2 linked regions of the Puniceibacterium sp. IMCC21224 genome follow. The protein of the gene in region 2 interacts with the protein of the main gene of each other region in a pairwise test. Links are inferred from orthologs where the notes say so. Each region holds a gene or a part of one and is shown on either strand. Other genes may lie near its edges. The genes, in order: IMCC21224_RS10610 and lepA.

What was found.
Region 1: the proteins of lepA (region 2) and IMCC21224_RS10610 interact in binary tests that used the Escherichia coli proteins (3 or more experiments, as listed by UniProt). The link is inferred for Puniceibacterium sp. IMCC21224 from one-to-one orthologs.

The regions. Positions count from the first base shown.
Region 1 is NZ_LDPY01000001.1:2,292,458-2,304,227, reverse strand. Bases 2,859-5,828 are described here. They hold IMCC21224_RS10610 (zinc transporter ZntB), read right to left. Parts: upstream 4,833-5,828; coding sequence 3,885-4,832; downstream 2,859-3,884. Other genes in these bases: IMCC21224_RS10605 (YdiU family protein), read right to left, coding at 4,875-5,828; IMCC21224_RS10615 (tellurite resistance TerB family protein), read right to left, coding at 2,931-3,800; IMCC21224_RS10620 (DMT family transporter), read right to left, coding at 2,859-2,865. Outside these bases: IMCC21224_RS10630 (Fur family transcriptional regulator), read right to left, coding at 1-351; IMCC21224_RS10625 (DEAD/DEAH box helicase), read left to right, coding at 689-1,963; more of IMCC21224_RS10620, read right to left, coding at 1,972-2,858; more of IMCC21224_RS10605, read right to left, coding at 5,829-6,293; gyrA (DNA gyrase subunit A), read right to left, coding at 6,429-9,185; IMCC21224_RS10595 (usg protein), read left to right, coding at 9,381-9,650; mfd (transcription-repair coupling factor), read right to left, coding at 9,727-11,770. UniProt on the Escherichia coli protein: Zinc transporter. Acts as a Zn(2+):proton symporter, which likely mediates zinc ion uptake. Purified ZntB reconstituted in liposomes also binds and transports Cd(2+), Ni(2+) and Co(2+).
Region 2 is NZ_LDPY01000001.1:3,317,017-3,328,734, reverse strand. The notes cover bases 5,702-8,619. They hold lepA (translation elongation factor 4), read right to left. Parts: upstream 8,103-8,619; coding sequence 6,300-8,102; downstream 5,702-6,299. Other genes in these bases: IMCC21224_RS27890 (hypothetical protein), read left to right, coding at 8,153-8,619; ettA (energy-dependent translational throttle protein EttA), read right to left, coding at 5,702-5,778. Also shown: IMCC21224_RS15480 (glycosyltransferase), read right to left, coding at 1-375; IMCC21224_RS15475 (hydrogen peroxide-inducible genes activator), read right to left, coding at 478-1,416; katG (catalase/peroxidase HPI), read left to right, coding at 1,727-3,928; more of ettA, read right to left, coding at 4,123-5,701; more of IMCC21224_RS27890, read left to right, coding at 8,620-9,619; IMCC21224_RS15450 (hypothetical protein), read left to right, coding at 9,817-10,161; IMCC21224_RS15445 (aspartate/glutamate racemase family protein), read right to left, coding at 10,220-10,891; IMCC21224_RS15440 (D-cysteine desulfhydrase), read right to left, coding at 10,888-11,718. UniProt on the Escherichia coli protein: Required for accurate and efficient protein synthesis under certain stress conditions. May act as a fidelity factor of the translation reaction, by catalyzing a one-codon backward translocation of tRNAs on improperly translocated ribosomes.

The sequences.
Region 1 (11,770 bases), 1.0 Mb from region 2 along the record:
CTTGCGCGCTATCCGTTCCTGAAGCGCCTCGATCTCGGGGTCGACGAATTCGATCACCTTGCCCGAATGCATGTCGATCAGGTGGTCATGGTGTTCGCGTTCTGCATCCTCGTAACGCGCGCGCCCGTCACCGAATTCAACCCGTTCAAGGATCCCGGCCTCTTCAAACAGCTTGACCGTGCGGTAAACCGTGGCAATCGAGATCCGGTCATCACGTGCCGAAGCGCGGGCATAAAGTTCCTCGACATCCGGATGATCGGTTGCCTCTTCCAGAACCTGCGCAATGGTTCTGCGCTGTTCGGTCATGCGCAGGCCATTGGCTTCGCAACGGCTGGTGATGGTGTCGGTCATGGAATCCTCGCGCGCGTCGTTTTACTGGTTTAGCGACTCCTGAGGGGTGAGGCCAACACCACAAATGCGTCAGAGTCACTGTCTCTTGGCTTGACTTATGGTCGGGCACGGGTCATGTGGCCTTCAACGGATCTCTTCTGCCGCGTGAGCAGATTGACCGGTGCAGCATGCACCGTGGGTCACGGAGACCGCGTTTGCTTCCAAAATCACGCGTGGGGCATGGGGTGCAACGGTATATGGGCAATCGGCCCGATACCGGTTCTGTGCCTCTCCACCTGACGGATCGCAAGGGCGGTCCATCGTGCGGCTGTCATCCGGCAGCCCGAAAGGAACTCTTTTGACTAATTTTACAACCATGGGCCTGCCGAAGTCGCTTGTGACGCGTTTGACCGAAATGGGCCTGACCGAACCGACTCCGATTCAGGTTGGCGCGATTCCGTTCGCGTTGGCAGGTCGTGACGTGATGGGCCTGGCACAGACCGGCACCGGCAAGACGGCGGCCTTTGGCCTGCCTCTGGTGGCGCAGATCTCTGGGCTGGGCCGTCCGGCGCCGAAATCGGTGCGCGGTCTGGTACTTGCACCGACCCGCGAACTGGCCACCCAGATCGCCGAGACACTGAAGGCGCTGACCTTGGGCAGCCCGCTGAAGACCACCGTTGTCGTCGGCGGCCAGTCGATTAACGCCCAGTCCAAGCGTTTGGAAAAGGGCATCGACCTGTTGGTCGCCACGCCCGGCCGTCTGATTGACCTGATCGACCGTCGCGCCGTGCGACTGGATGAATGCAGCTTTCTGGTGCTGGACGAGGCGGATCAGATGCTCGACATGGGGTTCATCCATGCGCTGCGCCAAATTTCGCGGCATTTGCCGGCCAAACGTCAGACTATGCTGTTCTCAGCCACCATGCCCAAACTGATGGAAGAGCTGTCGCGCGAATACCTGAACGACCCTGAAAAGGTGCAAGTCAGCCCTCCGGGCAAGGCCGCGGACAAGATCGAGCAGTCGGTGCATTTTATCGCCAAGGCGGAAAAGTCCAAACTGTTGATTGAATTGCTGGACGCGCATCGCGACGAGCTGGCGCTGGTCTTTGGCCGCACCAAACACGGCGCAGAGAAGCTGATGAAATCGCTTGAAAAGGCCGGTTTCGCGGCGGCATCCATCCATGGCAACAAGAGCCAGGGCCAGCGCGACCGTGCGCTCAAGGCATTCCGCGAGGGGCAAGTGCGGGTGCTGGTGGCCACCGATGTGGCCGCGCGCGGTCTGGATATTCCGGCGGTGCGTCACGTCTATAACTTTGATCTGCCGAACGTGCCGGAAAATTATGTGCATCGCATTGGCAGGACCGCCCGCGCGGGCCGCGAGGGCGCTGCAATTGCATTCTGCGCCCCGGACGAGATTGGCGAACTGAAGGCGATTCAGAAGGTGCTCAAGATGAGCATTCCCGTAGCGTCGGGCACGGCCTGGGCCGGTCTGGACACGCCAGACCGCAGTGGCGGCGGAAACCAGCGTCGCGGTGGCGGCAACGGTGGCAAGCCCGGTGGCGCCAAGCCCGGCAACGGCAACCGCCGTCGTCGTCCCGCGCGCGGTGGATCGAGCAGCGCGCGCGCTGCCTAAGCCTGAGGTTATACGATACTTTGGGCGCGCCGCAGAACAGCGGCGCGCCTGAGGCCATTCAGGTAGAGCGCAAGGCTCACCAGAACGATCAGTCCGCCCCATAGCATCCGCGGGGTCGGGGCCTCGGATGTGCCGTACCAGACCCAGACGGGGCCAAGTACGGTTTCCAACAGCATTAGCAGGCTGACATTGGCCGCAGCCGTATGGCGCGCAGCCAGCGACAGGGCAAAGAATGACAGCGGCAGGATGACGATGCTGGCCAGCAAAATTGGCCACAGCGTTCCCGTCGTCATCTGCGCAGGCCCGGTCACGGTTGTCCCGACGATGCCAGCGATCAGCGCACCCAGCCCGACGGTCAGCAGAATCGGCACGTCGGCGGCGTGGCGCAGGGTCACAAAGGTGGTTGCGAGCGCCGCCGCCACCCCCAACCCCAGCAGCGCCCCAAGCGCGGCATGCGGATTCAGACCCAGATCCCCCTTACCGCTGACCGCGATGGCGATGCCGCTCAGAACCAGCAGGATGGTGATCCAGGTGGCGCGGGATGTCGATTCGCCATATATCAGACGCGCCAATAGCGCCGACCAGACCGGCACTGTGGCGATGGCCAGCAGCACGACCGATACCGGAGCCAGCGCGATCGCGTTCGGAAACAGCATGGCATTCAGACTTTGGCTGATTACAACAATCATGCCGACGCCAGACCCCAACACCGCCAGATCCGCGCGATGATTGCGCGACGTCGCCAGCCAGATCATCAGAAACAGGCCGCCCATGCACAGCCCACGCCAACCCAGCATCTGCATGCCCTGCATGTCGGACAGTCGCAGCAACAACGCATCGGGGCCCAGCACAAGCGCGCCGAACGTGGCCAGAGCAAGGCCAAGATTTGAGTTTCGTGTCATGTAACGGAAACGCCAGTTTAGGGCCCGGGAGTGACGGGACCCGCAGTGTCAGAGATAGGCTGGGCCTAGTTATAGAGTGGCTGCAAACCCATCTGCATATGCAACATGTTCACCGCAGTCTCGTCCAGCCCCATCGCCGTGGCCAGCGCGTCAAGATATTCAGCTTCGGCCTGCGTATCGACGCGGATCGTCATCAGTGAGGCGGAATAAACCTGCACCTTTTGCGCCTCGGGGGTGTCCTTGGCCAACCCTTTGACGTCGATCGGCGCGGCGAGTTGTGCTTTGACAAAGGCGATATCGTCGGGTGTGGCATCGTCGCCGACGGTTTCAAGGATTTTGGCCTTTTCGTCCTTGTCGATGCCGCCGTCGGCCTTGGCCGACTGGATCATTGCCCGCAGCATCAGGGCGGCGGATTTGTCGGCCTCTTGCGAGGTGTCCGCGGTGCCGAACTGATCCATCAGACCACCCAGCCCTTTGCCCTGCATCGCAGCCATGCCGCCCGCCGCGGCCAGCATTCCAGCCAACCCAGAGCCGCCCGATGGCACCGACGACAACAGCGGACCCTTTTCACCCGGCGCTGGTGTGCCGCCGCCCATCAGGGCCGACAGGTCGAGGCCGCTTTCCTTCATCTTGTCCATGATTGCGGCCATCGGGTTGCCTGCAGCGCCACCCGCACCGCCGGTCAGTGTGGACAGATCAAGCCCGCTCTCCTTCATCTTGTCCATCATCGCCTGCATTGGATTGCTGCCGGTCGGCATCTGGCCAGACATGGATTGGCCAATTTGCGCCTGCGTGCTGCTCAGCGGGTTTTTGCCCTTGATCTGCGCGCCGCCACCCAGCAGCCCGCCCAGCCCCTGACCCCCGGCAAGTTTGTCGACACCACGCGCCGCAGCATAGCCGATGGCGACTTTGGCCAGTGTTCCCATGAGACCCATGTGACAGCTCCTTGATCCGTCCGAATTCCGTTCAGTGTCAGACTTGCACGATTTTGCGGCAATTGGCAGGAAATTTGTGCCGGTTCAAAAGATCTTTAGCAGGCGCAGGATCAGCCAGACCAGCCCACCCATGCCCAGCGTGGCCAGCGTCAGGATCCCAAAGGCCACCGGCGTTGACGTGCCCGGCATACCCGCGACGTTCACGCCGAACAGGCCGGTGACAAATCCCATGGGCAAAAAGATCGCCGCCACCACCGAAAGGGCATAAGAATTGCGGGCCAGCCGGGCGTTCTGCCTGGCCTCGAGGTGATCTGACAGCGCCTCGAGTCGGTCGCGCACGGCGTTCAGCTCCTCCAGTGCCCGCTGCGCGCGGTTGGCACTTTCCCCCAGGCTTTCGCGTGTCTCGGTGTCGATCACCGGCAGGCGCGGATCAAGGAGCGCATGTAGCGCCTGTGACTGCGGCGCCAGAAAGCGGCCCAGCCGGATTGTGCTTCGCCTAAGGTCGGGCATCTCTGCCGCACCGGCGTGATCATATGCGACAAACAGTTGATCTTCGAGCAGGTCGAGCTGATCTTCGAGCGCGACGCCATTCTCTTCGATCCGGTCGGTGAGGGCTTCGCAGAGTGCGGCAAGAAATGCTGCGGGCGAGGGCGGCGCCTGACCCGATTCTGTGGCGCGACGCAGATCCTCTGCGGCAAAGACGCGGCGCAGGCGGACCGTCACCACCAAATGGTCCGACAGCCAGCACCGCAAGGACACCATGTCGTCGCGACGCTGGCCGGTGTTAAGATTGAGTCCACGCAGGATCACAATCAGCCCACCGTCATTGGTCAGGGCGCGGGGGCGCGTCTCGGTCTGCTGCAGGGCATCGGCGGCGCGGTCGGGCAGGTGGCTGTCCAGCCATGCCGCCAGTTCAGGATCGCCCAGATCGCAATGCAGCCAGCGATAGCCCACGGTCGGCAGAATCGCCAGATCGCGGACCACAATGGCGCTGCCGTCAGGTCGAATGTCAAAGGCGCAAATCGGTGTCATCGTGATTGCAAGGTCTTAGGGCGCATCTCTCGCTCGACCTGATCAGGTGCCGCAAAACGTGGCTGCGACCACTTCTGACGGTGCGGGCGGGCGGCGCAAATCCTCAGCGTCAGGCTGGTCGTCGAACGGGCGCGACAGGACAGCGTTCAGTCGGTGAAACGGCGCATCGTCTCCGGCGACGGCAGCGGCGATCATCTGCTCGATCCGGTGATTGCGCGGAATAAAGGCCGGGTTGGTTTGCCGTATCCGCTGGATTGCGTCGGGATCAGAGGCAATGCGCGCCTGCCACCCCTCTGCCCAGCTGTCAAAGGCGGTGGGGTCGGTGAACTGATCCCGCGCAGTGCCATCGCTAAGCGCGCGAAACGTGTTGGTGAAATCGGCTTGATTGCCATGCATGCGCGTCAATAGATCGCCGATCAGCGCCGCATCTTCGGGTTTCGGCGTGCCGATCCCGATCTTGGCGGCAAAACGTGCCAGCCACTCCTGGCGGATCAGCTCTGGCATCGCGTGAACCTGATCGGTGAACTGCGCCACAGCTGCGTCCGCATCAGGCATCAGCGGCAACAGCGCTGTCGCCAGCTGCGCCATGTTCCAGACGATGATATCGGCCTGACTGGCATAGCCATAGCGGCCATGCCGGTCGATCGACGAAAACACGGTTTCGGGGTCATAGAAGTCCAGAAAGGCGCAGGGTCCATAGTCGATGGTTTCCCCCGACAAGGTGCAATTGTCGGTGTTCATTACGCCATGGATGAACCCAAGGCTCATCCATTGTGCCACCAGCGCGGCCTGCCGGTCGATTACGGCCTGTAACAGCGCATCGGGCGTCGTGCAGTCGGGATAGTGGCGCGCAACGGTGTAGTCAAATAGCTGCCGAAGGGCAATCACATCGCGACGCGCGGCAAAGATCTGAAAGGTGCCGACACGGATATGGCTGGATGCGACACGCGTCAGCACAGCTCCGGGCCGCATGGCTTCGCGTTGAATCATCTCGCCGGTCCGTACGGCGGCGAGGGCGCGGGTGGTCGGCACACCCAGCGCGTGCATCGCTTCGCTTACCACGTATTCGCGCAGCACCGGACCCAGCCAAGCACGACCGTCCCCGTTGCGCGAATAAGGGGTCGGCCCCGATCCCTTGAGCTGGATGTCACGGCGCACTCCGTCGCGGCCGACAGTTTCGCCGAGCAGAATGGCGCGGCCATCCCCAAGCTGCGGATTGAACTGACCGAACTGGTGCCCCGCGTAAAGCTGCGCCAGCGGGGCGGCACCCTCGGGCACCGCATTGCCGGAAAAGAGCATGGTGAGTTCGGCGTCAGAAGTCTCTGTGATCAGCATCAGTGCCGCCAGATCGCGGTTAAAGCTGATGAGGTCCGGCGCGGCCACGGCCGTCGGGTCGAGCCGGGAGTAAAAGCCCGCAGGCAGGGCGGCATAGCTGTTGTCGAAGGGGATGTTCAGGGTCATGGCGAACAGGTAATCATATTGCGCCGAATTGCGAGCGGTTTTTGCATCCGGATCTGAATGATACCGGGCGACGCGATAGAATTTTGATGACTGGCCCGTGGTTTCGTTGGTTTCACGGGCCAATCATCAAACGGTTTATTCTTCGGCAGTATCTTGTGCAGCGGTATCGGCCTCATCACCCTGATCGGCAATCCAGGCAACACTGACCACTTCTTCGCCTTTGCCGGTGTTGAACACTTTGACACCGCCAGCGCTGCGTGAGCGGAAGGAAATGCCGTCAACCGGGACACGGATTGACTGCCCCTTGGACGTGGCGAGCATGATCTGGTCGTCCATCTCCACCGGGAAGCTGGCCACCAATGCGCCGCCCCGCATCGCCTTGTCCATGGCCATCACACCCATACCGCCGCGTCCGCGCAGAGGGTAATCGTGCGACGAACTCAGCTTGCCCACGCCATTTGCCGTGATCGTCAGGATCAGATTTTCCGCTGCCGACATCTGGGCATAGCGTTCCTGAGTGATGTTGCCGGGGGCCACATCGTCATCATCTTCGTTCTCGGCGTCATCGGCAAGACCGGCCATGGCGCGGCGCATTTTCAGATAGGCAGCGCGTTCCTGCGGGTCGGCGTCGAAATGCCGGATCACCGACATCGACACCACGGTGTCGTCGCCCTGCAGCCTGATGCCGCGCACACCGGTGGAGGCGCGTGAGTTGAAGACCCGCACATCGGTGGTACGGAAGCGGATCGCGCGGCCGGAATCTGTCACCAGCATCACGTCGTCATCCTCAGAGCAGATGCGCGCATTGATGAGTTTGATGTCCGCGTTCTCATCCTCGAACTTCATCGCAATCTTGCCGTTTCGCATGACATTTGTGAAGTCTGACAATCGGTTACGGCGCACAGTTCCAGCAGAGGTGGCAAAGATGATCTGCAGGTCGTCCCAGTCTTTTTCATCCCGATCTACCGGCATGATGGCCGCGATCGACACACCTGTCGGGATTGGCAGGATGTTGACGATCGCCTTGCCCTTGGACGTGCGGCTGCCCTGCGGCAGGCGCCAGGTCTTGAGCTTGTAGACCATGCCTTCGGTGGTAAAGAACAGCAGCTGGGTATGTGTGTTGGCAACAAAGAGCGTGGTAACCACGTCATCTTCTTTCATGCCGCCGCCTGACACACCCTTGCCGCCGCGCCGCTGACTGCGGAAATCGGCGAGCGGGGTCCGTTTGATCCAACCTGTCTGGGTCACGGTGACAACCATGTCTTCGCGCTCGATCAGGTCTTCGTCTTCCATGTCCCCGGACCAGTCGAGGATTTCGGTCCGGCGCGGCACGGCGAACAGCTCGCGGACCTCGCGCAGCTCGTCCGAGATGATCCCCATGATCCGCTCACGCGAGCTGAGGATTTCAAGGTATTCCTTGATCTTGCCAGCCAGCTCTTCGAGCTCGTCGGTGACCTCTTTGACGCCCAGCTGGGTCAGACGCTGAAGGCGCAGTTCCAGAATGGCGCGGGCCTGAATTTCGGACAGGTTATAGGTGCCGTCCTCGTTCGCCGTATGGGTCGGATCGTCGATCAGCGCGATAAAAGGCAGGATTTCACCGGCGGGCCAGCGACGCTCCATCAATTTGGTGCGCGCTTCGGCCACGTCAGCCGAGGCACGGATGGTGGCGACCACTTCGTCGACATTGCTCACGGCAACAGCCAGACCGCAAAGGATATGGCTGCGTTCGCGTGCCTTGCGCAACAAGAAGGCCGTGCGCCGCGCCACAACATCCTCACGGAAGTCGAGGAATGCTGTGAGAAAGGCGCGCAGTGTCAGCTGCTCGGGACGTCCGCCATTCAGCGCCAGCATGTTGCAGCCAAAATAGGTCTGCATCGGGGTAAAGCGGAACAGTTGGTTCAGCACGACTTCGGCAGTGGCGTCACGTTTCAGCTCGATCACCACACGCACACCATTGCGATCGGATTCGTCCTGCACATGAGAGATGCCTTCGATCCGCTTTTCGCGGGCGGCCTCGGCGATCTTTTCGATCATCGTGGCCTTGTTGACCTGATAGGGGATCTCGTCGATGACGATGGCCCAGCGGTCCTTGCGAATTTCCTCGACGCGGGTCTTGGAGCGGATGATGACGCTACCGCGGCCCTCAAGGTACGCTTTGCGGGCGCCGGAACGTCCCAGCATGTAGCCGCCCGTCGGGAAGTCAGGGCCGGGGACATATTCAATCAACTGCTCTGAGGTCAGGTCAGAGTCAGTGATCAGCGCAAGGCAGGCGTCAATGACTTCGCCCAGATTGTGCGGCGGGATGTTGGTGGCCATGCCAACGGCAATACCGCCAGCCCCATTGACGAGCATGTTGGGATAGCGTGCGGGCAGGACCGTCGGTTCACGGTCCTTGCCATCATAATTGTCCTGAAAATCGACGGTATCCTTGTCGATGTCGTTCAAAAGAAACGCGGCGGGCTTGTCCATCCGCACTTCGGTATAGCGCATCGCCGCAGCGTTATCGCCGTCCATCGAGCCAAAGTTGCCCTGACCATCCAGCAACGGCAGCGACATCGAAAAATCCTGCGCCATCCGCACCAGCGCGTCATAGATCGCAGAGTCGCCATGCGGGTGGTATTTACCCATCACGTCGCCAACGGGGCGCGCGGATTTGCGGTAGGGTTTGTCGTGGCTGTTGTTGGTCTCATGCATGGCATAGAGGATTCTGCGGTGCACAGGTTTTAGGCCGTCGCGCAGATCCGGAATCGCACGACTCACGATTACGCTCATTGCGTAATCGAGATAGCTTTTCTTCATCTCCTCGGTGATCGAAATGTTCGGACCAAGGAAGATCGGACGCTCTGGCGTGTTTTCGTCTGTATTTTCAGGTGGTTCCGGCGTATCGCTCACGTGGTCTGCCCATCTGTTAGTCTGCTATATCTTGTTACAAAACGTATAACAGAAGCAGGATATAGGGCGCAATGGTGGGTCGTCGCCAATTCTGGCAGCCAGCGGGCATGATTGCTAACACACTGTTTTTATTGAAAAGTAAATTACTCCCTGCCATGATTCTAAAGTTCATGAGGCGAACGAAAGGATGGATCAATGCAGGGCAACGAAACCGAACTGATGCTGCGCGGCTATGGACTGACCACAGCCGAATTCTTTTACCGCATGCCAGACTATAAAAACGTGCTCAACACCTACATCTGGCAGGATTACGATCTGGCGCCGGATCACCAGAAACTGTTTGAGTTCATAGAGTTCTGGCAAAACACGATCGAAGGTCCGCTGCATTCCGTGCGCTATACCCATCGTAAGATGATTGGCGCCGGAGAATGGCGGCAAGTGGTCGGAGAATTCCGCTACCACTGACCTGCGGCCCCTTGAGAGGGAGGTCGCAAATCCGAAACAGATCATCCGTCCGGCATGATCGGGCCGGAACTGCGTGTCAGGCTTTGGCTTTGCGCTTTCTCTCGATCGCCAGCTTTTCGGCAAGGTCGCGGGCGATGCCATAGGTGCCTTTGATTTTTTCGTTATCGGTGCGCCAGTCGCGGCGGATGACGATCTTGTTGTCTTTGACCTTGGCCTGACCGTTTTGATCTTGAATGAATTCCACCAGCCCCTGGGGCGAGGCGAACTTGTCGTTGTGGAATTGCAGCGTCGCACCTTTCGGGCCGGCGTCAAGCTTGGATATACCAGCCCGCCGACACATGGATTTGATCCGCACAACAAGCAGCAGGGTGTTCACCTCTTTTGGCAACTTCCCGAACCGGTCGATCAGTTCTGCGGCAAACCCTTCGAGCTCGACCTTGGTCGAGAGCGACGACAGGCGACGGTATAGGCCAAGGCGCACGTCGAGATCCGGCACAAACGTTTCGGGGATCAGCACCGGCACCCCAAGGTTGATCTGGGGGGCCCATTGGCCGTCATTGTCCGACAAACCTTCAAGCTCGCCCGAGCGGATCTTCGCAATCGCCTCTTCCAGCATGGATTGATACAGTTCATAGCCAACGTCGCGCATCTGGCCGGACTGTTCTTCGCCCAGCAGATTGCCAGCGCCACGAATATCGAGATCCTGACTGGCCAGGGTAAAGCCCGCACCCAGTGTGTCAAGAGAGCCGAGCACGCGCAGGCGCTTTTCGGCGGTTGCTGTCAGTTTCGCGCGCGGTTTTGTCGTCAGGTACGCATAGGCGCGGGTTTTGGCCCGGCCAACGCGGCCACGGATCTGATACAGTTGCGCCAGGCCAAACATGTCGGCGCGGTGGATGATCATCGTGTTGGCGGTCGGGATGTCGAGGCCGGATTCGACAATGGTCGTGGCGAGCAGAACGTCATATTTTCCGTCATAAAACGCGTTCATGCGATCATCCAACTCGCCCGCAGCCATCTGGCCATGGGCAACCACGTATGACAGTTCGGGCAGCTGTGCCTTGAGGAACTCCTCGATCTCGGGCAGGTCCGAAATGCGTGGCACGACATAGAACGATTGGCCGCCGCGATAATGTTCGCGCAGCAGCGCCTCGCGGATTGTCACGGCATCGAATTCCGACACATAGGTGCGGATCGCCAGCCGGTCGACGGGTGGCGTGCCGATGATCGACAGGTCACGCACCCCGGTGAGGCTAAGTTGCAGCGTGCGCGGGATCGGCGTCGCGGTCAGGGTCAACACATGAATATCGCTGCGCAATTCCTTGAGCCGCTCTTTGTGACCGACGCCGAAATGCTGTTCCTCATCAATAATCAGCAGGCCAAGGTTGTGAAACCGGATGCCTTTGGCCAGCAGGGCGTGGGTGCCGATGGCGATATCGACCGACCCCTTGGTGATGCCGTCCCGGGTCAGCTGGGCGTCACGCGTCGAAACAAAGCGTGACAGCGGCCTGACATTAACCGGAAATCCGCGAAACCGTTCGGCAAACCCCTTGTAGTGCTGGCGGGCCAGCAATGTAGTCGGTGCAACCACCGCGACCTGGACACCTGACATGGCCGCGACAAAGGCAGCGCGCATCGCAACCTCGGTCTTGCCAAAGCCGACATCGCCGCAGATCAGCCGGTCCATTGGCTGGCCGGAATGCATGTCGGCCATCACATCCTCGATAGCGCTGAGCTGATCGTCGGTTTCCTGATAAGGGAACCGGGCCGAGAACGAATCCCAGGCGCCCGGAGGCGGGTCCATGATCGGTGCCTTGCGCAGGGCGCGTTCGGCGGCAATGCGGATCAGCTTGTCCGCCATTTCGCGGATGCGTTCCTTGAGCTTGGCCTTTTTGGCCTGCCACGCGCCGCCACCAAGCCGATCGAGCAGACCTTCCTCATGGCCATAGCGGCTGAGCAGTTCGATATTCTCAACCGGGAGATAGAGCCGCGATCCTTCGGCATATTCCAGCAACAGACATTCGTGCGCAGCACCTGCGGCGGTGATCACCTCCATGCCCTGATAGCGGCCGACCCCGTGGTCCACATGCACCACCAGATCGCCGGGGGACAGCGACTGGCTT
Region 2 (11,718 bases):
ATAATAGCTGAAGATCGGAATGTTGAGTGCGTTGGCCAGTGGCGCCAAAGCCAGTGCTTGCGTGCCGAATTCTGCCAGGATCACCTCGACCCGCTGATCGCGCAGAAAGGTGGCCAGATCGTGTTTGGATTGACCAAAAGGCAGCCGTGAGGTGCCATGGCGGGCGCGATTCCACAGCGTCCAGAACGGGGCGGTGAGCAGATCCATGCCGCTCAATGTGGTGCGGCGTTCGAACACCGCCTTGTCGTAGGGATTTTCGCCGTTGAACCGACCGCACAGCACCACCGTATCGCCGCCAAAGAGCAGGTCGATATGGCGATTGATAAAGGTCTCACCGCCGATGTGATAATCACTGGTTCCGATGGCTGCGCGCATTTGCCTGCTCCTCTGGCACGCGCCCTGCCTAGCAGGCGCTCTGGGAGCGGACAAGCAACAGTCCCTTCGGGCGTTCGGATGGTTCTGCGGTCGCGACGGGGGTTACCCTTTGGCGCGCGGCGGTGGGGTTGCCGTATCTGTGCCCGCACGCATGTCTAGTGCGGCCTGACGCACCAAGTCCGCGATCTGCAAGAGTTGGCTGGCCAGTGGGCTGCTCTTGCGCCAGATCATTCCGATGGTGCGGGATGGCTGAAGCCCGGCAAATCGCGCGACCGACACATTGGCGGACCGAATTTCGACCGGCACGGCCATTTCTGGCAACAAGGTGACGCCAATCCCGACACCAACCATCTGCACAAGCGTCGACAGCGAACTGCCTTCGAGTCCATCCATTGGCTGCTTGGACTGTATATTGCAAAAGGACAGCGCCTGATCACGAAAACAATGTCCCTCTTCGAGCAGCAGCAATTTCATCTCGCGCAGGGTGTCGGCGCACGGCACCGGCTTGTCTGCATCGGCGCTGGGACGCACGAGCACAAAATCCTCTGAAAAAAGAGCAACTTCGGTCAATGAGGGTTCAGAGATCGGCAAGGCGACAATCGCGCTGTCGAGCCGACCATCGGCCAATTCCTGGATCAATCGTTTGGTCTGGGTTTCACGCATCTGCACATCCAGGCCAGGCTGCATCTGGTGCAGAGACCCGATGATCGACGGCAGCAGATAGGGTGCGACGGTGGGAATCATGCCGATGCGCAGGCGGCCAACCAGCCGACCTTTGGCAGCGCGGGCCATGTCACCCAATTCATCCACCGACCGAAGGATGTCGCGGACGCGCAGGGCAAATGCCTCACCAAAGTGGGTCAGGCGGACTTGGCGGGCGTTGCGTTCGAACAACCGCGTGTCCAACTGCTCTTCGAGCTCTTTGATCTGCATGGACAATGCAGGTTGTGAAATGGCGCAGGTGTCCGCGGCACGGCCGAAATGTCCGTGACGGGCCAAAGCTTCGAAATATCGGAGATGTTTGAGGGTCAGGTTCATTATAAAATAAACTTATCACAGCTATCAGAAAATACAACTTAAACTAATGAGAGATGTTTGATAGGTCAGGGCATCGCGGTTCAAGAGTGCCCGACAAACCAATGTGACCCTGCCAAGGCGCCAAAGACGTTTCAGGCTGATTCTGACACTTGCAGTCGGCAGTTCACGGCAGGGCGGTTGATTCGTTGCATGGAACGCAGCTGGTGCAAGGTCGGCAAGATCTGCACGGCGACGCCTGAATGGGTGTCATACGAATACGGTACTCTTTTGAACGGCACATGCTCAGACACACAGACCATGATCGGAGAGAAAAATGGATGGAAATGATTTTGGAAGCGGCGGAAAATGTCCGGTGATGCACGGCGCATCAAAGGGACGTGGGAACCGTGATTGGTGGCCGAACCAGCTAAATCTGAAAATTCTGCATCAGAACGCATCTGTCTCGGACCCGTTGGGCGCTGATTTTGACTATGCCGAAGAGTTCAAGAAACTCGATCTGCCCGGGCTCAAGGCGGATCTTGAGGCGTTGATGACAGATTCGCAGGATTGGTGGCCGGCGGATTATGGCCACTACGGTCCGTTCTTTATCCGCATGGCCTGGCATTCGGCGGGCACCTACCGTACGGCGGATGGCCGCGGCGGCGCGTCATCGGGATCGCAGCGGTTTGCGCCGCTTAATTCCTGGCCGGACAACGGCAACCTCGACAAGGCCCGACGCCTGTTGTGGCCGATCAAACAGAAATACGGCAACAAGATTTCGTGGGCGGATCTGCTGGTCCTGACGGGCAACGTCGCGCTGGAAACCATGGGCTTCAAGACTTTTGGCTTTGGCGGGGGCCGCGTCGATGTGTGGGAACCCGAAGAGGACATCTATTGGGGCCGCGAGGACGAATGGCTCGCCACGAGTGACAAGGCGAACAGCCGCTACGCTGAAGACCGGGCGCTGGAAAATCCGCTGGCCGCGGTGCAGATGGGTCTGATCTACGTCAACCCCGAAGGGCCGGATGGCAATCCCGACCCGCTAGCCTCGGCGTTTGATATTCGCGATACCTTTGCCCGTATGGCTATGAACGACGAGGAAACCGTGGCGCTGGTCGCCGGTGGTCACACCTTTGGCAAGACGCACGGCAATGGCGACGCGAGCCTGCTTGGGCCCGAACCAGAAGCGGCACCGATTGAAGCACAGGGTTTTGGCTGGCTTAGCACTCATGCGTCGGGCAGCGGCGTTGATGCGATAACCAGTGGTCTGGAAGGACCATGGACGCCAACACCGACAAAATGGGATATGAGCTATTTTGGGGTTTTATTCGGGTATGATTGGGAACTGACCAAGAGCCCGGCCGGGGCCAACCAGTGGCAGGCCAAAGAGCTTAAGGACAGCGACCGTGCGCCACAGGTTGATGGCAACGGCACGGTGCCGATCATGATGTCGACCGCTGATATGGCGCTGCGGATGGACCCGGCCTACGAAAAGATTTCGCGTCGGTTCCACGAAAATCCGGCCGAGTTCGCCGATGCCTTTGCGCGTGCATGGTTTAAGCTGACCCACCGCGACATGGGACCAGTGGTGCGGTATCTCGGGGACGAAGTGCCGACCGAAGAGCTGCTGTGGCAGGATCCGGTTCCGGCTGCCGATCACGCGCTGATCGACGCGGCAGATGCTGCATCGCTCAAGGAGCAAATCCTGGCGACTGGCCTTTCCGTTTCGGAACTGGTCAAGACCGCCTGGGCCTCGGCCTCAACCTTCCGCGGATCTGACAAACGGGGCGGGGCCAATGGCGCGCGCCTGCGTCTTGCTCCGCAGAAAGATTGGGCCGTGAACGAGCCGACCGTGCTGGCCCCGGTGCTGAAAACGCTGGAAGCTGTGCAATCGACCTTTAACGATGCGCAAACGGGCACCAAGCGCGTTTCGCTTGCGGATATCATTGTATTGGGTGGCTGTGCTGCGGTTGAAAAGGCTGCAATCAACGCAGGCTACCCGACAGCGGTGCCGTTTACCCCCGGGCGTACAGACGCGTCACAAGAGCAGACGGATGTCGAAGCGTTCGAGGTTCTTGAGCCGGCGGCGGACGGGTTCCGCAACTACCTCAAGACCGAGCTTTCGGTATCGGTCGAAGAACTTCTGGTCGACCGTGCGCAATTGCTTACGCTGAGTGCGCCGGAATTGACGGTTCTCGTTGGTGGCCTGCGGATGCTGAACATCAACACCGGCGCGACTAGGCATGGTGTGTTTACCGACGTGACCGATACGCTGAGCAACGACTTCTTTGTCAATCTGCTCGATATGGGAATCGTCTGGAAACCGGCGGCTGACGGCATTTATGAGGCGGTCGACCGCAAGACCGGCGCCGTCAAATGGACTGGCACCCGCGCTGATTTGGTCTTTGGCTCGAACTCGCAACTGCGCGCCATCGCCGAGGTTTACGCGACCGAAGACGCTGGCGAAGCCTTTGTGCAAAAGTTCGTTGATGCCTGGACCAAGGTGATGAACCTCGACCGGTTCGATATCGCCTGATCAGCAAGAGCCAAGGGGCTGTGGCGGGACATCTCGCCACAGCCTGTCTGGCCCTGACTGATCAGGCAATTGCTACCGAAGCTGTGCGTATTGGAAATGGGCGCGCCCGTATCGCAGTCGACCAGCCGGTGGCGATTTTTGCGCGTTAGCCGTGAATCTCGGTCGGGGGCGGATGTAACCGCCCCCGCAGCGTTTTAGCGAGAGAACTTCTTGAACTTGACCCGCTTGGGTTCCAGCGCGTCAGCGCCAAGGCGACGTTTCTTGTCTTCCTCGTAATCTTCGAAATTGCCTTCGAACCATTCCACATGGGCGTCACCTTCGAACGCCAGGATATGTGTGCAGATCCGGTCGAGGAAAAAGCGATCGTGCGAGATCACGACAGCGCAACCGGCGAAATTCACCAGCGCATCTTCGAGCGCTCGCAAGGTTTCGACGTCAAGGTCGTTGGTCGGTTCATCCAGCAACAGGACGTTGCCGCCCTCCTTGAGCAGACGGGCCATGTGAACACGGTTGCGTTCGCCGCCCGAAAGCAGGCCAACCTTTTTCTGCTGATCCGAACCCTTAAAGTTGAAGGCGCCGCAATAAGCGCGGGAGTTGATCTCGGCATCGCCCAGCGTGATCAGTTCGGCACCGCCGGAAATTGCCTCCCAGACGTTGTTGTCTGGATCTAGATCGTCGCGGGACTGGTCGACATACGACAGCTTGACGGTGTCGCCCAGGCTGACGCTGCCCTGATCGGGGTCTTCGTGGCCGGTGAGCATTTGGAACAGTGTCGATTTGCCGGCGCCGTTGGGCCCGATGACGCCGACGATGCCGCCTGGCGGCAGCGAGAATGTCAACTCCTCGATCAACAGTTTGTCGCCCATCGCCTTTTTCAGGCCCTCGACCTCGATCACCTTGGCACCCAGACGTGGCCCGTGTGGGATGACGATCTGGGCCTTGCCGACGCGTTCGCGCACCGACTGGTCGGCCATCTTCTCATAAGACGAAATACGCGCCTTGGATTTGGCCTGACGCGCCTTGGCGCCCTGACGAATCCATTCCAATTCGCGCTCAAGCGTTTTCTGCTTGGCCTTGTCTTCACGCGCTTCTTGCAGCAGGCGCTTGGCCTTTTGATCCAGCCAGGCAGAGTAGTTGCCCTCATAGGGGATGCCGCGGCCGCGTTCGAGTTCGAGAATCCACGAGGTGATGGAATCGAGGAAGTAGCGGTCGTGGGTGACGATCAGGATCGTGCCCTTGTAGGCGATCAGGTGGTTTTGCAGCCAGGCGATGGTTTCGGCGTCCAGGTGGTTGGTCGGCTCATCGAGCAGCAGCATATCCGGCGCTTCGAGCAGCAGGCGGCACAGCGCCACCCGGCGTTTTTCCCCACCGGACAGGGTGGTTACATCGGAATCGTCCGCCGGGCAGCGCAGCGCCTCAAGCGCGATGTCGATCTGGCTATCCAGATCCCACAAGTTTTCTGCGTCGATGACATCCTGAAGCGCGGCCATCTCGTCGGCGGTCTCTTCGGAGTAATTCATCGCCAATTCGTTATATTTATCGAGCTTGGCCTTTTTCTCGGCAACACCCAGCATGACATTTCCACGCACGTCCAGCGCGGGGTCCAGTTCGGGTTCCTGTGGCAAATAGCCGACGCGGGCGCCTTCGGCGGCCCAGGCCTCACCGGTAAAGTCCTTGTCCTGGCCGGCCATGATCTTCATCAGGGTCGATTTACCCGAACCGTTGACGCCAACGACACCGATTTTTACACCGGGCAGGAAGTTCAGTTTGATATTTTCAAAGCATTTTTTTCCACCCGGATAGGCCTTTGAGACGCCATCCATGTGGTAGACATATTGATAGGCTGCCATCAGAGCCTCCTTCGTGGATTTGTGGGTAGATGATTGGCACCCTGATAACGAAGGCGCGCGTCAGGGGCAATGCGCTGTGGAGGAGCTGGCGGGCTGCTCAGATTTTCGCGCTGTCCAAGGCATTTGTGGTCTTGTCGTTGCCAGACGAACGCCCCGTATGATGCGTGGAGTTCAGCAGCACCAATTCTGAGTAGCAAGCGTGCGCTGATGTCTTTATGCCGTCTATCAGCGGACGCAATTCTTGGCGTGGTATAAAATGACACGCAAGATGCCGATACTCCCCGTCAGGTATGCGCTGCGCAAGGTCCGGCGACCACGCCATTTAGAGCAGGCGCAGACCCGAATATTTAAAGCCAGCTTTTGCGAAGGTGCCCACTTTCGCGGGGGCTGTCAGCAACTATGCCAATTTTCGTGCGCAGCCGTAAGTTATCGCAACGGTTGCGGTCATTCTGGGCGTCCGCACGATTCAGATCGTGGATCGAACCCGCACCCTGGCCGCCACAAACAAAGTCTGACCGGGTTTAGCCATCCATCTTCAGGGCGGAAATAAACGCTTCCTGCGGGATATCCACCTTTCCGAACTGGCGCATCCGCTTCTTGCCCGCCTTCTGCTTTTCCAGCAGTTTCTTCTTGCGGGTTGCGTCGCCGCCATAGCACTTGGCCGTCACGTCCTTGCGCATCGCTGCCAGAGTTTCGCGCGCGATCACCTTGCCGCCGATGGCCGCCTGGATCGGGATCTTGAACATATGGCGCGGGATCAGATCCTTGAGCTTTTCACACATGGCGCGGCCGCGCATTTCGGCCCGGTCGCGGTGGACCATGGTGGACAGGGCGTCGACAGGTTCATCGTTCACAAGGATCTGCATCTTGACCAGATTATCCTCGCGGTAGCCGATGATCTGGTAATCGAACGACGCATAGCCTTTGGTCACCGATTTCAGCCGGTCGTAAAAGTCGAACACCACCTCGTTCAACGGCAGGTCATAGACCACCATCGCGCGTGAGCCGACATAGGTCAGGTCAAGCTGTTCGCCGCGCCGGTCCTGGCACAGTTTCAGCACGTCACCCAGATAGTCGTCGGGTACAAGGATCGACGCCTTGATCCGCGGCTCTTCGATATGGTCGATGGTGGACGGGTCGGGCATGTCGGCGGGGTTATGCAGTTCGATCTCGGACCCGTCGCGCAAGTGGATCTTGTAGATCACCGACGGCGCGGTGGTGATCAGGTCGATGTCATATTCCCGCTCAAGCCGGTCGCGCACGACTTCGAGATGCAGCAGACCCAGGAACCCGCAGCGAAAGCCAAAGCCCAGCGCGGCAGAGGTTTCCATTTCCGACGAGAATGACGCGTCGTTCAGGGTCAGCTTTTCGATAGCGTCGCGCATATCCTCAAAGTCATTGGCGTCCACCGGGAACAGGCCGCAGAACACCACCGGGATCGACGGTTTAAAGCCGGGCAGGGGCGTCTCGCAGCCCTTTTTCTCGGTTGTTATGGTGTCACCGACGCGGGTGTCGCGGACTTGTTTGATCTGCGCGGTGATATAGCCAATCTCGCCGGGGCCGAGTTCCTTGACCTCCTGCATCGCGGGACGATAGACGCCGATGCGGTCAATATCATAGGTGCCGCCGGTCTTCATCATCTTGATACGCTGGCCTTTTTTCAGCACACCGTCGATGACGCGCACAATGACCACAACGCCCAGATAGGGGTCGTATTTGCTGTCGACCAGCATCGCGCGCAGCGGTTTGGTTGCATCGCCTTCGTGCGGGGGCGGCAGGCGTTTGACGATCGCTTCGAGCACGGCAGGGATACCGACCCCGGTCTTGGCCGAAATCATCAGCGCCTCGGAGGCGTCGATGCCGATCACATCCTCGATCTGTTCCTTGACCCGTTCGGGTTCGGACGCGGGCAGGTCGATCTTGTTCAGGACCGGGACGATCTCGTGATCGGCGTCGATGGCTGTATAGACATTGGCCAGCGTCTGCGCCTCGACGCCCTGCGTCGCGTCAACCACCAGCAAGGAACCCTCGACCGCGCGCATGGAGCGGGAGACCTCGTAGGCAAAGTCGACATGGCCCGGGGTGTCGATCAGGTTGAGGATATACACCTCCCCATCTTCGGCCTTGTATTCGATGCGGACGGTGTTCGCCTTGATCGTGATGCCGCGCTCGCGCTCGATATCCATCGAGTCGAGAAGCTGTTCCTTCATCTCCCGCGCGGTGACGGTGTTTGTGGACTGAATCAGCCGGTCGGCCAGGGTGGATTTCCCGTGGTCGATATGGGCGACGATAGAGAAGTTGCGGATATGGCTGAGCTGGGTCATGTTTCGGGATATGTAAGGGTTTTGGGACTTGGTCAAGGTGGCATCAACGCGTGGCTGAATTTGAGAAGATCGAAGATCGGGAACAGCTGGCAAATTGGCTGAAGAACCAGGACATGCGGATGAGCCGGATGATCGCCGCGCGGTCCAGCCTGCGTAGCCTGCCAGCAGTTATGGCCGTGGTCGATCAAAAGTCCGAGAGTTGGGACGGAAAAGACTCGGTTTTGTCTTGCCTGCGGGCGACGCTCATATCCGGGGTTGCGAGCACATGCCCGACCCCGGATATGAAACGGGTTGAGACCGCTGCCGCCACAGTCTCCGCCGCCTTCGCTATCGCCGTCGTTCCCACCCCCGTCTCAACCCCCGCCTCCACCTCCGCCGCCTTCGCCACAGCCTCCGCCGCTGCCGACGCTGCCACAACCTTCGCCACAGCCTCTGCTGCTGCCGCTGCCGCCGCCTCCGCCTCCGCCGACGCCGTCGACGACGCCGCTGCCGCTGCCCGCTCCGCCATCTATCAGGACGCTGAACAGGGTCAGCGGATTGGATCTCTGGGTGTGTTCAATCAGGTCCTTTGGACGGATGTCGAACCGGTGCAAAAGATCGTTTCGAAATGGGACCGGTTTTCGGCCCTTCCTGACCCAGACGGGGTATGGGTGTTCTGGCGGGACTGGTATCGCAGCATGTTGCACGGCGACCCCATGAATTGGGATTTGCAATTGCAAGTCGCGCTGATCGAGGATGAGGTGTGGAACGCGGGGCCAAAGGCGGTTGCGGCCAAGATAAAGTCGATCCAGCGCCAGCGCGTCATTCTGAAAACAGCGATCAGTGAAACTGTTGTCTATGACGATGACAGCGGCGTTTACCGCCTAGAACGTGCCGAAGTCACCACCAGCGATGCGCTAGAGTTCTGTGTTGAGCGTGTGTCGGTCGCATTGTCCCGGGCTATCCGCGAAGGGCGTGGCAACGGGCTTCGCGATGACAGCCTTGAGGCCGAAATCCTGAGAGACGATGCGTTTGCCCCCAGAAAGCGGACCAACGCGAGCGCGGTTGCGCTGGCATTCGCGGATGCGCGCCAAAGCCTGTTGTTCAAGATTGGCGATTACACATACCCGGATCTTTCGTCCTACAATTTGCTGGCCAACACGCTGTGGGCAGGCAAAGAAGAAATTTGCGGGTTTGACGCAAAGGCAAAAGAACGCTGCGCGCTTTATGACGCCTTGGAAACGCCAAAGCATCTTTCGCCCGAGTTGCGCGTGCTTTTGGATGCCGTGCCGGACGAAGTGCCAGATATGGTTGATCCTGAGCTGGCTGAGGCACTTGAACGCAGCGCACGCCACGTGACAGAGGCTGACACGCCTCCGAGAGGAGATACTGCCAAGCTGGCGCATCGCTTGCTTAAAATGCGCGAGACGATTGATGATGTGGTGCAGCGGGCGGATGGATCGACTGGCTACAAGGCCGCAAAGTTCGCGCAGTTCCTTTACAAGGTGTCGGATGGTTTGATCGGGCTTTTCTCTTAGCCCGCCGAAAGGTGGGCGCGTTGTCCGTCGCTTGCGGTTTGAGCCTTGCTGTAAGGGGGCATCTGGCTGGAATAAACGTGAATTGAACCTTTGGGGTTGCATGGGGTAGGATGCTGTCAGGCAAGGGCCGCGTGGATCAGAGGGGTGGAACCCCTCGGGCAGGTGGCGTTCAATACGGGCAGAGCGGGGACAGGTCGATGCGGATTGTCGGAATGATGGTGGTTTTGGCGCTGGTGGCGGGCTGTGGTGGCGGCGCGAAGCGGTCTTATAGCGGGCAGGTGACGCGCTTTGCCTCGGGGCCGATCAGCAAGGCCTGTCTGGCCAGTGATCGCAAGGCGCGCAATTCGCAGTTGTGCGGCTGTATTCAGACCGTCGCCAATCGCGAGCTGAGCCGTTCGGATCAGAAGATGGCGGTGAGCTTTTACAAGGATCCGCACAAGGCGCAGGAGGTCCGCCAGTCGGATCGCGGCTCTCATGAGCTGTTTTGGAAGCGGTACAAGAGCTATTCCACGCAGGCCGAGGCGAGTTGCCGGGGCTACTGACCGTCAGGGTCGCGAGTGTGGAAGGCTGCGTATTTTTGAAGAGAAGAAGCGCGGGGCGTTATGCATCTTTGGCGTGGTCGAGGATCGCTTGGGTGAGGCAATCTAGGCTGTCGGTGCGTGGGATCGTGGCGGGCAGAAGCGGCGCGGTCAGCGACAGTTCGGTGCAGGCAACCAGCAGGTGATCAGCGCCCTGATCGAGGAGAGCCAGCGCCTGAGACGTCATTGCGTCGAGGATGCTGGACGGGGTGCCGCCCGCTTTGATTGCGCGGATCATCGACAGCATGGGCGCGTCATCCTGTGCATACAGCAATGTTTGGTCCGGGAAGTAGCCCGCGAATACGTCGGTGAGACGGGTGGCGGGCGAGGCGAGGATGCCAATCGTGCCGACCGTGCGCAGGGTCCGGGCCGTGGCTGTCAGCATGTCGAGCAGCTGTAGCGGCGTCGCTGCGCGCAGTGCGGGGGCATAGTGGTGCGCGGTGTTGCATGGCATAGCGAGCGCGGTCGCGCCTGCCGCTGCCAGATCCTGCGCCATGCGGATCAGCACGGGCGTGGGGTCGGGGCCGGTGCCGTCGATCAGCGCGGCGATCCGCGACGGCACCTGTGGGTTCTGGTGTACGATGAGCGGGATGTGGTCGGCATCGTCGGTGGCGGGCACGGCGTCGATCAGTTTCTGCATCAGCAGGATCGTCGCCTGTGGTCCCATGCCGCCGAGGATGCCGACCCGGTTCATGCCTTTGAGGCCACGTCGAATTCGTGGGTATAGCCGGTCAGGCCGATAGCGCCGCCGGTGTGGATAAAGACCACCGTTTCGCCTTTCTTGAAGTGGCCCTTGGTGATCAGGTCGATCAGACCCGCACCGCCTTTGGCGGAGTAGACCGGGTCGAGCAGGATCGCCTCGGTCCGGGCAAAGAGGTCGATGGCGGCCAGCGTGTCGGCGCCCGGCATGCCGTAGCCAGGGCCAACATAATCTGTGTTGGCGATCACGTCTTCGGGTTGGACAACGCCGGGGCAGCCGAGCTTTTCGGCGGTTTTGACGGCGAGGTTATAGACATTTTCCTCTTGTTTGGCTTTGGGCGCACGAACGCCGATGCCGAGCAGGGGGATCTGCGCGTTGGTGGCCTTGAGGCCGGTGATCAGTCCGGCCTGTGTGCCTGCGGATCCGGTGGCATGGACGATGTGATCGACCCGCAGGCCGGTGTCGATGAACTGGCCCAGCATCTCAAATGCGCAGTTGACGTACCCCAGTGCGCCGGTGGCGTTCGATCCGCCGCCAGGGATAGTGTAGGGTTTGCGGCCGTCGCTGCGCATCTTGTCGGCCACGGCCTCCATCTCGGCATTCATGTCGAGGTTCGGGCCACGGTGTTCGATTGACGCGCCGTGCAGTACATCCAGTAGCACGTTGCCGTTGTAGCGGTAGTTCTCGTGATTATAGCCGGTGCGGTCTTCGAGCAGGATGTGGCAGTCCATACCCAGCTTGGCCGCTGCGGCCGCAGTCTGGCGGGCATGGTTCGACTGGGTGGCGCCTTGGGTTAGGACAATGTCCGCACCCATGTCCTG